4 regions of the Streptomyces sp. LN549 genome follow, and region 3 is predicted to be linked to each of the others. Evidence: riboswitches for the same ligand, from Rfam matches in the RefSeq annotation. Region 3 holds a riboswitch; each other region holds the start of a gene.
What was found. Region 3 has a riboswitch for cyclic di-AMP ahead of SH922_RS04105 (transglycosylase SLT domain-containing protein). Riboswitches for the same ligand answer to the same signal wherever they lie in the genome.
Positions count from the first base shown of each region.

Region 1: it holds a riboswitch for cyclic di-AMP, as region 3 does, so the genes downstream of both, SH922_RS20900 (M23 family metallopeptidase) here and SH922_RS04105 (transglycosylase SLT domain-containing protein) in region 3, are expected to answer to the same signal.
Region 2: it holds a riboswitch for cyclic di-AMP, as region 3 does, so the genes downstream of both, SH922_RS15775 (transglycosylase family protein) here and SH922_RS04105 (transglycosylase SLT domain-containing protein) in region 3, are expected to answer to the same signal.
Region 4: it holds a riboswitch for cyclic di-AMP, as region 3 does, so the genes downstream of both, SH922_RS04960 (C40 family peptidase) here and SH922_RS04105 (transglycosylase SLT domain-containing protein) in region 3, are expected to answer to the same signal.

Region 1 covers NZ_JAZHRI010000002.1:4,632,618-4,634,810, reverse strand. The annotation lists gene SH922_RS20900 (M23 family metallopeptidase) at 1-1,021, opposite strand, end outside; cyclic di-AMP (ydaO/yuaA leader) riboswitch at 1,033-1,186, opposite strand; gene SH922_RS20895 (PP2C family protein-serine/threonine phosphatase) at 1,467-2,193, opposite strand, start outside.
Region 2 covers NZ_JAZHRI010000002.1:3,531,697-3,533,889, reverse strand. The annotation lists gene SH922_RS15780 (transglycosylase family protein) at 1-753, shown strand, start outside; cyclic di-AMP (ydaO/yuaA leader) riboswitch at 1,054-1,225, shown strand; partial or broken gene SH922_RS15775 (transglycosylase family protein) at 1,230-1,986, shown strand.
Region 3 covers NZ_JAZHRI010000002.1:919,720-921,912, reverse strand. The annotation lists gene SH922_RS04110 (ABC transporter ATP-binding protein) at 1-665, shown strand, start outside; cyclic di-AMP (ydaO/yuaA leader) riboswitch at 962-1,144, shown strand; gene SH922_RS04105 (transglycosylase SLT domain-containing protein) at 1,150-2,028, shown strand.
Region 4 covers NZ_JAZHRI010000002.1:1,125,110-1,127,302, forward strand. The annotation lists gene SH922_RS04950 (ATP-dependent Clp protease proteolytic subunit) at 1-530, shown strand, start outside; gene SH922_RS04955 (hypothetical protein) at 538-846, shown strand; cyclic di-AMP (ydaO/yuaA leader) riboswitch at 1,151-1,346, shown strand; gene SH922_RS04960 (C40 family peptidase) at 1,350-1,823, shown strand; gene SH922_RS04965 (LysE family translocator) at 1,893-2,193, opposite strand, start outside.

The DNA of each region.
Region 1 (2,193 bases), 3.7 Mb from region 3:
CGATGCTGACATCCATCGAGGACTGGTGGCAGAACCACAGCTCCGTGCCGTCCTCCAGCTCCAGGACCGTGCGGTAGCCGTAGGAGCCGGAGTAGCCGGCCGACTTGATCGTGCCGCTGTGGATCGCCTTGATCGGCGTACCGGTGGGCGCCGCGAAGTCGAGGCCCGTGTGGTAGCCGGAGGACCACATCGATCCGGCCTCGCCGAAGGTCGAGGTGATCGTGTACGAGGAGGTGGGGATGGCGTAACTGGCGGCGAGCTTGGCGAGCCGCAGGGCTTCCGCCTTCTTCGCCGCCTCCTCCGCCGCCTTCTTCTTCTCTGCGGCGATCTTGGCCTCGGCGGCGTCCTGCTGCTTCTTCGCCTCCGCGGCGGCCTTCTCGGCTGCGGCCTTCTCGGCTGCGGCCTTGACCTCGGCGTCGGCGGCGTCCTGCTGCTGCTCTGCCTGCTGGAGGATGCGGGCGCGCAGGGCCTCACCCGCGTCGGTGGTGCCCTGCTCGGCCTCGGCGGTGGTGATGCCGGCGGTCGTCAGCGGGGCGGAAGCGGTCTCGGCCACGGCCTTCTCCGCCGCGGACTCGGATTCACCCGAGAACAGTGCGCCGACGCCCGGGAGGGACTTGGCGTCGGGGAGATTGTCCGAGATGGAATCGGGAAGAGAGATGGAGACCGGCGGCTTGCTCTGGGCGGTGGCCATGCCACCCGCACCGACGGCCGCGATGACGCCGACGCCGAGGACGGTGGAGCTACGGGCCAGACCGTTGCGCTGCTTGGCGACGCGGTGCTTGCCGCGCACGGGACGGACGGAGTCCTCGGTGGGATTCCATTCCTCCCAGGCCCTGTCGGGCCCGGAGTCGTCGGCGCGGAAGTCGATTCCGAAGCCGCTGCCCCGATCGGTCCCGTGATCGGTCGCGTAGGCGGCCCCGTGCTCCGCACCGACAACGGTGCCGGGCCGGGTCGCGAAGTCATCGCCGTACTCGGACACGAACCGGGAGGGAGCTTCGGGGGCAGGCTTGTTGGACGCCACGGGGGCGCACTCCTTTCCTTCCTTCTCGCCTACCGGGTTAGCTGACGGGTTCGGAGCAGGAAGGTCTCCTACGGGTTCCTCCGTCTCGTCACAAGACAGAGATGCCCGATTCACCCCATGTAGGTGGTTCCCCGGTTCCCTTGCGGAATTCGGCGCTCGCGCACGGTGCCGCCACTGACGGCGGCTGGGACAACCGCGCTGCGTTATCGAACGTTAATAGACACCGGGGTCCGATTCCAAGCCGTTCCCACTGATCGTTCAGGTCTTTGGCCTGGACTTTACGGGACACAACCGGGTGGAAACGGACGAGTTGATCACCCTTCAGCCACTACCCGCTTTCTGACGTTGCGTCAAATGTTATGCGGAGGGATGCCCTTCGGTTACGGACGGTGGCATCGCAGCCAAACCGCTCCCACCGCACCCGGCCCTGGGCTCAGGCTCGGGCTCATCCGCCACCGTCCCCCAGGCCGACGATCTTCACGGTCCTGCGCCGGTCGGGCTGGCCCTCGGCCGGCCGGCCGACCGCGAGCAGCGCCATGTCGTCCGTCGACTCACCGCCCGTGTGCAGCCGCACGTCATCGGTCAGCGCGGACAGCAGCTCCTCGGGCCCCGGGAAGATCCGCCCCCTCAGCCGCTCGGCGGGGGCGTAGAAGACCCCTTCGGCGTCACGGGCCTCGGAGAGGCCGTCCGTATAGAGAAGGAGCGTCGCCCCGGCGGGCAGTTCCCACTCGTCGGCCCGGTCCGGCCACACCCCCAGGTCCATCCCCAGCGGCAGCGCCGGCACCGAAGGCCCGAGCACCTCCAGCGCCCCGTCCGTGTGCAGCAGCAGCGGCTCGGGGTGGCCGCGGTTGACGATCCGCACCACGGACGCACCCGGCGGGATCTCCGCCAGCACGGCGGTGACGAACCCCTCGACCGCATCAAGGCCGCCGCGGGTGCTCGCCTCGCGCGCCAGCGCACGCTCCAGCCGCTGCGCCACGCCCTCGAGCGACTCCTCCTGCTCGGCCGCCTCCCGGAACGCCCCGATGATCACCGCCACCGCCTCCACGGCGTCCAGTCCCTTGCCGCGCACGTCCCCGACCACCAGCCGCACCCCCTGCGGGGTGTCCGTGACCGAGAACAGGTCGCCGCCGACGAACTCGTCCGCCTGCGCCGCCTCGTACCGCGCGGCG
Region 2 (2,193 bases), 2.6 Mb from region 3:
TACTACGGCGGCCTGCAGTTCTCGCAGGAGGTCTGGAAGTCGTACGGCGGCGAGTCGTACGCGGAGCGCGCGGACCTCGCCAGCCGCTCGCAGCAGATCGCCGTGGCGGAGAAGGTCCTGGACGACCAGGGGCCGAAGGCGTGGCCCAGTTGCGCGGTCATCTCGGGCCTCGCGGTGGACACCGGCCTGCCGGGTGTGGATCCGGGCAGCACGCCGTCCGGCGACCCCACCGGTAGCGCGGACCCGTCCGCGGGCAGCGACCCCTCCGGGGACGCGACCGCGTCGGACGGCGCGTCCTCGGACGCGACGAAGCCGGCGGACGGGGCCACGGACGAGGCGGAGGACAAGGGCGGGAAGCCGGACGCGTCCGCGTCCCCGTCGGCCACGCCCTCCACGTCGCCCTCGGGTGACGCCTCCGGCGCCGAGGAGGATCCCTCCGGGGGGCAGGAGAAGGCCGGCAAGCACCGGGGCGCTCCGGCGCCCGAGGAGACCCGGGGGAGCGGCAACGGCAGTGACCGGGACGCGGGGCGGCACGCCTCGCGTGGTGACGGTGACGCACGCGACAGCGGTGCCGCGGCTGCTGACGGTACGTACACCGTGCGAGCCGGCGACAACCTCTGGGCCATTGCTGATGCACAGAAGCTGTCCGGCGGCTGGACCCAGCTGTACGAGGCCAACAAGGCGGAAGTCGGCTCCGACCCCGACCTCATCCTGCCTGGCCAGAGCCTCGATCTCGGCGTGAAGGCCGAGTGAGAGCGGTCTGATGATCAGCTGAAAACACCCCAAAAATTGGGGTAGTTAAGAGGCCTATGTCCCACTTTTGACTAAGTGAGACATGGGTCTCTTTGCGTGAACTGGCGCATCTTGTCCGGGAGGTCCCGCCGTATCCGTTCCCACCTGCGCAAACGACGGTTCTTCGGATGCAAGGAGGGGCTGTTTATCCGGTATGTCCATCTTTGGATATGCGGGGTGGTGTGTTTACGGTCGGAACCGCTCGCACCGCGGGCCCCGTCGATCGTCACGCCGAATCCTGCCGTCGGTCGAAGGGAACAGACGCGTAAAGCGCCGTAGGCAGGAGCGGGGGACCCAGGTAAGCGCCGGGCCCGGTCGTCGCAAGACGCATCAGGACCGGCTTGGGGTGAAGTCGTGCGCTAGGACGTGCGACCGGGCAACTCACTTGGCCCGAACCCGACAGCTCACCTCGTAGGCGTCGGTGAGGAGAAGTCTCGATGCTGCTCAACAGCAAGGGCAACAAGCACCGTCGCCCGTCCAAGGCCGTCCGTATCGCCACGCTCGCCGGTGTCGCCGGTGCCGCCATCGCCGTGCCTCTGATGGGTGCCACCGGCGCCTCCGCCGCCTCCGTGTCCACGTGGGACGCCGTCGCCCAGTGCGAGTCCGGTGGCAACTGGTCCATCAACACCGGCAACGGTTACTACGGTGGCCTGCAGTTCTCGCAGTCCAGCTGGGCCGCCGCCGGCGGTACCCAGTACGCGGCCCGCGCCGACCTGGCCACCAAGGCCCAGCAGATCGCCGTCGCCGAGAAGCTCCTCGACCTTCAGGGCCCGGGCGCCTGGGCCTGTGCCGGTGCCGGCAACCTGAGCAACGACGGTGTCGACCCGGGTGTCGACACCGGCTCCTCCGCCGCCAAGACCGAGGCCGCTCCCAAGGCCGCCCCGAAGCAGGAGTCGGCGCCGGTCCAGCAGGCCGAGCCGAAGAAGGCCGAGCGCACCGAGGCCCCCTCCACCAACCGCTCGGACCGCTCGGCCGCCCCCAAGGTCCGAGTCGAAGACCGTCACCACCCCGACCGGCAAGAAGGTCGAGAAGGGTGACGGCGAGTACAAGGTCGTCGCCGGCGACTCCCTGAGCAAGATCGCTGCCGACCACAAGGTCAAGGGTGGCTGGGAGCAGCTCTTCAAGCTGAACAAGGACATCGTCACGGACGCCGACCTGATCTACCCGGGTCAGCAGCTCCACCTGACGAAGTAGTCGCGATCTCTCCTCGCTGATCACTCCGGCCGCCCCGGCCCGGTGCGCATCTTCCCCCCGTGCGTGCCGGGTCGGGGTCGGCCGGTTTTCGGCGTGATCGTTCAACTGTTGTAGTTACTAGTCAGTAGAATTCTGGCCCTTTGTCCTGCCGTGCCCGCTCTTGAGTCCTTTTTCGTCCCAGGGGACGGGCGGTCGGCCGGTTGAGGC
Region 3 (2,193 bases):
TCGCCCGGCTCCACCGGCCCGAGTCCGGCACGGTACTGATCGGCGGGACGGACATCTGGCGGACCGGCCGGCGCCTGGCCGCCCACCATGTCGCCCTGCTGCCGCAGTCGCCGCGCGCCCCCGAGGCGGTCACCGTGGCCGGTCTGGTGCGCTACGGCCGCAGCCCGCACCAGGGGCTGCTGCGCCAGTGGTCGCGCGAAGACGAGCAGGCGGTACGCGATGCACTCGACGCCACCGGCACCACCGCACTGGCCGGGGAGCGCATCGACCGGCTGTCCGGCGGTCAGCGCCAGCGCTGCTGGCTCGCGATGGTCCTGGCCCAGCAGACCCCGGTCGTCCTGCTCGACGAACCGACCAGCGCCCTCGACCTCGGGCATGCCGTCGAAGTCCTGGAACTCGTCCGCGAGGTCGCGGCCACCGGCCGCACCGTCGTCATGGTCCAGCACGACCTCGCCGCCGCGGCCCGTTACGCCGATCTGCTCGTCGCGATGAAGGGCGGCCGCGTCATCGCGCAGGGTGCTCCCCGCGAGACGGTCGACGAGGCCTTGGTGAAGGAGCTCTATGCGCTCGACGCGGACATACTCCGCGCCCCGGGCGACGGCTCACCGGTCGTGGTGGCGCGCAGCCGTACAGACGTGGCCGCACAGCCGACCCCTGCACCGTAATGTCCTAATTGTACGAAAAATCGGAATTGCAAAGAATGCTCACGGGGGTCGCTTTTCCGTGGGTCAGAACCTCTGAATATCCAGCAAATCGCCCCTTTCGGGCGCAGTGGTCAGCGTCACGTTTCCCGCTCCTGACGCACAACCGGAGGCTTCGGTTCCCTGTTGCGCCAAGAAAGTTGCCCCGCTCGCATGTGACCGGCGTCCCACATTTCCTTTGATTGATCTTGCGAATTAATTGCGATCAAGAATTCCGGGCTTGTTTCGCCTGCCCTTTCTCGCTTACGGTCACCGTCAATCCGGATGGAACGCCGAATCCTGCCGCCGTCCGGTAACCCGACCACTCACGTACGGCAGGAGCGGGGGACCCAGGTTTGCCGCCGGTCCGGAATCCGGAGCGGCTAGGGGTGAAGTCGCCATGTGCGGCCGGACATCTCCAGTCCGAACCCGACAGCTCACCTCGCAGGCGGCGGAGAGGAAAAGCGCCATGCCCTTCAAGGGTCAGCACCGTCGTTCCAAGTCCACCTCCCTGACCCGCGGTTTCATCGCCGTGAGCGCGGGCGGAGTCGTTCTCGCGCTCCCCCTGATCGCTGCCGGATCGGCTTCTGCCGCACCCGCCCAGGCGGTCGTAGCGGAAAAGGCCGCGGCCCCGACTTCCGTGTCCGGCAAGGAAATTGCCGTACAGAAGGCCGAGTCCACCACCTATTCCGTGGTCTCCGGTGATTCGCTTTCCAAGATCGCCCGGGGGCATTCCCTCAGTGGCGGCTGGGAGCGGCTGTACCAGGACAACCGGAGTGCGGTTGGCGGCAACCCCGACCTCATTCACCCGGGCCTGAAGCTGACCATCGGCGCCAAGTCCGCGGCCGCCGCACCCAAGGCCGCGACCAAGAGCGAGTTCAAGGCGGAGAACACGTCCGGCAGCGCCTCGCAGCCGTCGGCCGACCGGGCCGAGAGCACCGACCGCGCCGACCGTTCCCAGCGGACGGCGACGCCCGTCGCCGCGGAGACCGCCGAGACCACCCCCGCGCAGAGCGCGACGGCGTACACCGACGACCTCGACGGCTGGATCAAGGAGTCCCTCGCCGTCATGGCCGAGAACGGCATCCCCGGCAGCTACGACGGCATCTACCGCAACGTCATCCGCGAGTCCTCGGGCAACCCGCAGATCGTCAACAACTGGGACTCGAACGCCGCCGCCGGCACTCCGTCCAAGGGCCTCCTCCAGGTCATCCAGCCCACGTTCGACGCGTACCACGTGCCCGGCACCTCGCTGGACATCCTGGACCCCGTCGCCAACATCACCGCGGCGTGCAACTACGCCGCCGCCACGTACGGCTCGATCGACAACGTCTTCGGGGCCTACTGACCCACCGCGGTTCCCGCCCCCGGGGCGGAGTCGTGAACAGGGGTGGAAGGGAGCTGAGCTGCTCCCTTCCACCCCTTTTGCCATGCCGTACAACCCTTGCGCCGCGAAGCCGGTCCAACAGGGCGCCAGGAGGACAACGGGCTCTTCCCGGCGTCCCCCCGGATC
Region 4 (2,193 bases), 210 kb from region 3:
TGTTCCTCGGCACCCCCGTCGACGACACTGCGGCCGGTGACCTGGTCGCACAGTTCATGTACCTGGAGCACGACGCGCCGGACCGGCCCATCCAGCTCTACATCAACTCCCCCGGCGGCACGTTCGGCGCCATGACCGCCGTCTACGACACAATGATGTTCCTCACCTGCGAGGTGGAGACCTTCTGTCTCGGCCAGGCGGGGGCCGGCGCCGCCGTGCTGCTCGCGGCGGGAGCTCCGGGCAGACGACACGCCCTGCCGGGCGCCCGCGTGGTGGTGCAGCAGCCCGAACTCGCCGAGCCGGTACAGGGGCAGCCGTCCGATCTGGAGATCGAGGCACGGGAGCTGGCCCGCATGCGCGAGACGCTCACCGGCATGCTGGCCCGTCACACCGGCCGCCCCGCCGAGCAGATCACCGCCGATACCGAGCGCGACCTCATCCTCGACGCCGAGGGCGCCAAGGACTACGGGCTGGTCGACCACATCGTCCAGAACCGCTCGCTGTCGCTGCCTCCGCACTCGACGCGGTGAATCCCCGATGCAGCCACCGGAGTTCGCTCCACTGCCCGCCCTGACCCGCGCGGAGGGCGAGTTCATCGACCGCTACCTGCAAGTCCTCGACCAGGTGGGCCGGATCAATCCGGCCCACGGCGGCGACACCTACGGCGCGCTGCGCGCCGCCCAGGCGCTGGCCTCGTACTCGGCCGCACTGCGGGACGCGCTCGCATTGATGCACGAGCGTGGCGAATCCCGGATCCACGCAGTCACGTTGACCCGGGCGCTGCGCGTGCTGGACGGCGAACGGCGCTCCGGGCGGATCACCCTCCCACCCGAGCCCCCTAGTTGATCAGCCCCTCGACCCGACACGCCCGACGCGTCGACCAAATATTCTCCCTCGTTCGGCGTAGACGTTACTTCGCCCGAGGGACAGCTCAATTTGCGCTGTCGCGGTGGACGATGGGTGAAATCTCCCGTTCCGTGGCTGGTGCGGCACCGGTCGGCGAGAGTCGACAGTTTGCCGAAAAGTCACCTTCCCACCCGAACGGGTCAGTCGTGATGAGCCTCACATATCGCCGCTTCCCCTCGGAAATCCGGCACTCGGTGAGTCAAGATCCCTGGGACGACAAGCCCCCGCCACCGCGGCGGGGCGGTCCGGGCGGACGCCGAGTCCTGCCGCCGTCCGGATGCCTGGTCGACAGGAGTGGATCGGCAGGAGTGGAGGACCCGAGCACAACGGGCCGACCGGACCTCCGGTCGTCCCTCGGGGTGAAGCCGCATCCGCGGCCGGGCAACTTCGCCAGCCCGAACCCGACAGGTCATCCTTCACAGGCGGCTGACGAAGGGTTGCGCATGAGTGCGCAGGTTCATGTCCCGTCTCTGCTCGCCCGGGCCACGACGGCCTCGGCCATGACTCTCGCCGCTGTCGGCGGCACGTTGTTCGTTCCCGGCGCCGTGACCGAAGCCCAGGCCGCGACGCATTCGATGAAGGCGCTCAACATCGCCGCGTCGAAGAAGGGGGCGCCCTACCGGTGGGGCGCCACCGGACCCAGCCGCTTCGACTGTTCCGGCCTGACGCTCTACTCGTTCAAGAAGGCGGGCAAGAAGCTCCCGCGCACGGCCCAGCAGCAGTACAACAAGACCCGCCACATCTCGTCCTCCAAGCGGCAACGCGGCGATCTGGTCTTCTTCCATTCCGGCCGCAGCATCTACCACGTGGGCATCTACGCGGGCAGCGGCAAGATCTGGCACTCGCCCAAGACCGGGGCCGTGGTCCGCCTGGAGAAGATCTGGACGAAGAGCGTCTATTACGGCCGGGTCCGCTGAGGCCCCGCCCCGGTCCGCTGCGGACGGGTCCGCCAAGGCCTCTCCCCCGTCCCGGCCCGTGCTCCCGCGTCAGTGCAGCAGCGGGCCGGTCACCAGGACCAGCCCCAGTGCGGTGAGTGCCGCGCCGCTGCCGCCCTCGATCGCCCGGGTGGTACGCGGCCGGCGCAGCCACCGGCCGAGGCGGTCCACCAGGAGCGCCACGACCGGGAACCAGATCAGCGCCATCAGCACGACGATCGCGGCGAGCAGCAGCGTCCTGGGCAGGGGCGCGGCCCCGGCCGGCACGAACTGTGGCAGCAGGCTGAGGAAGAGCACGGGCGCCTTGGGGTTCAGCGCATTGGTCAGGAATCCCTGGCGCAGTGCGCGGCCG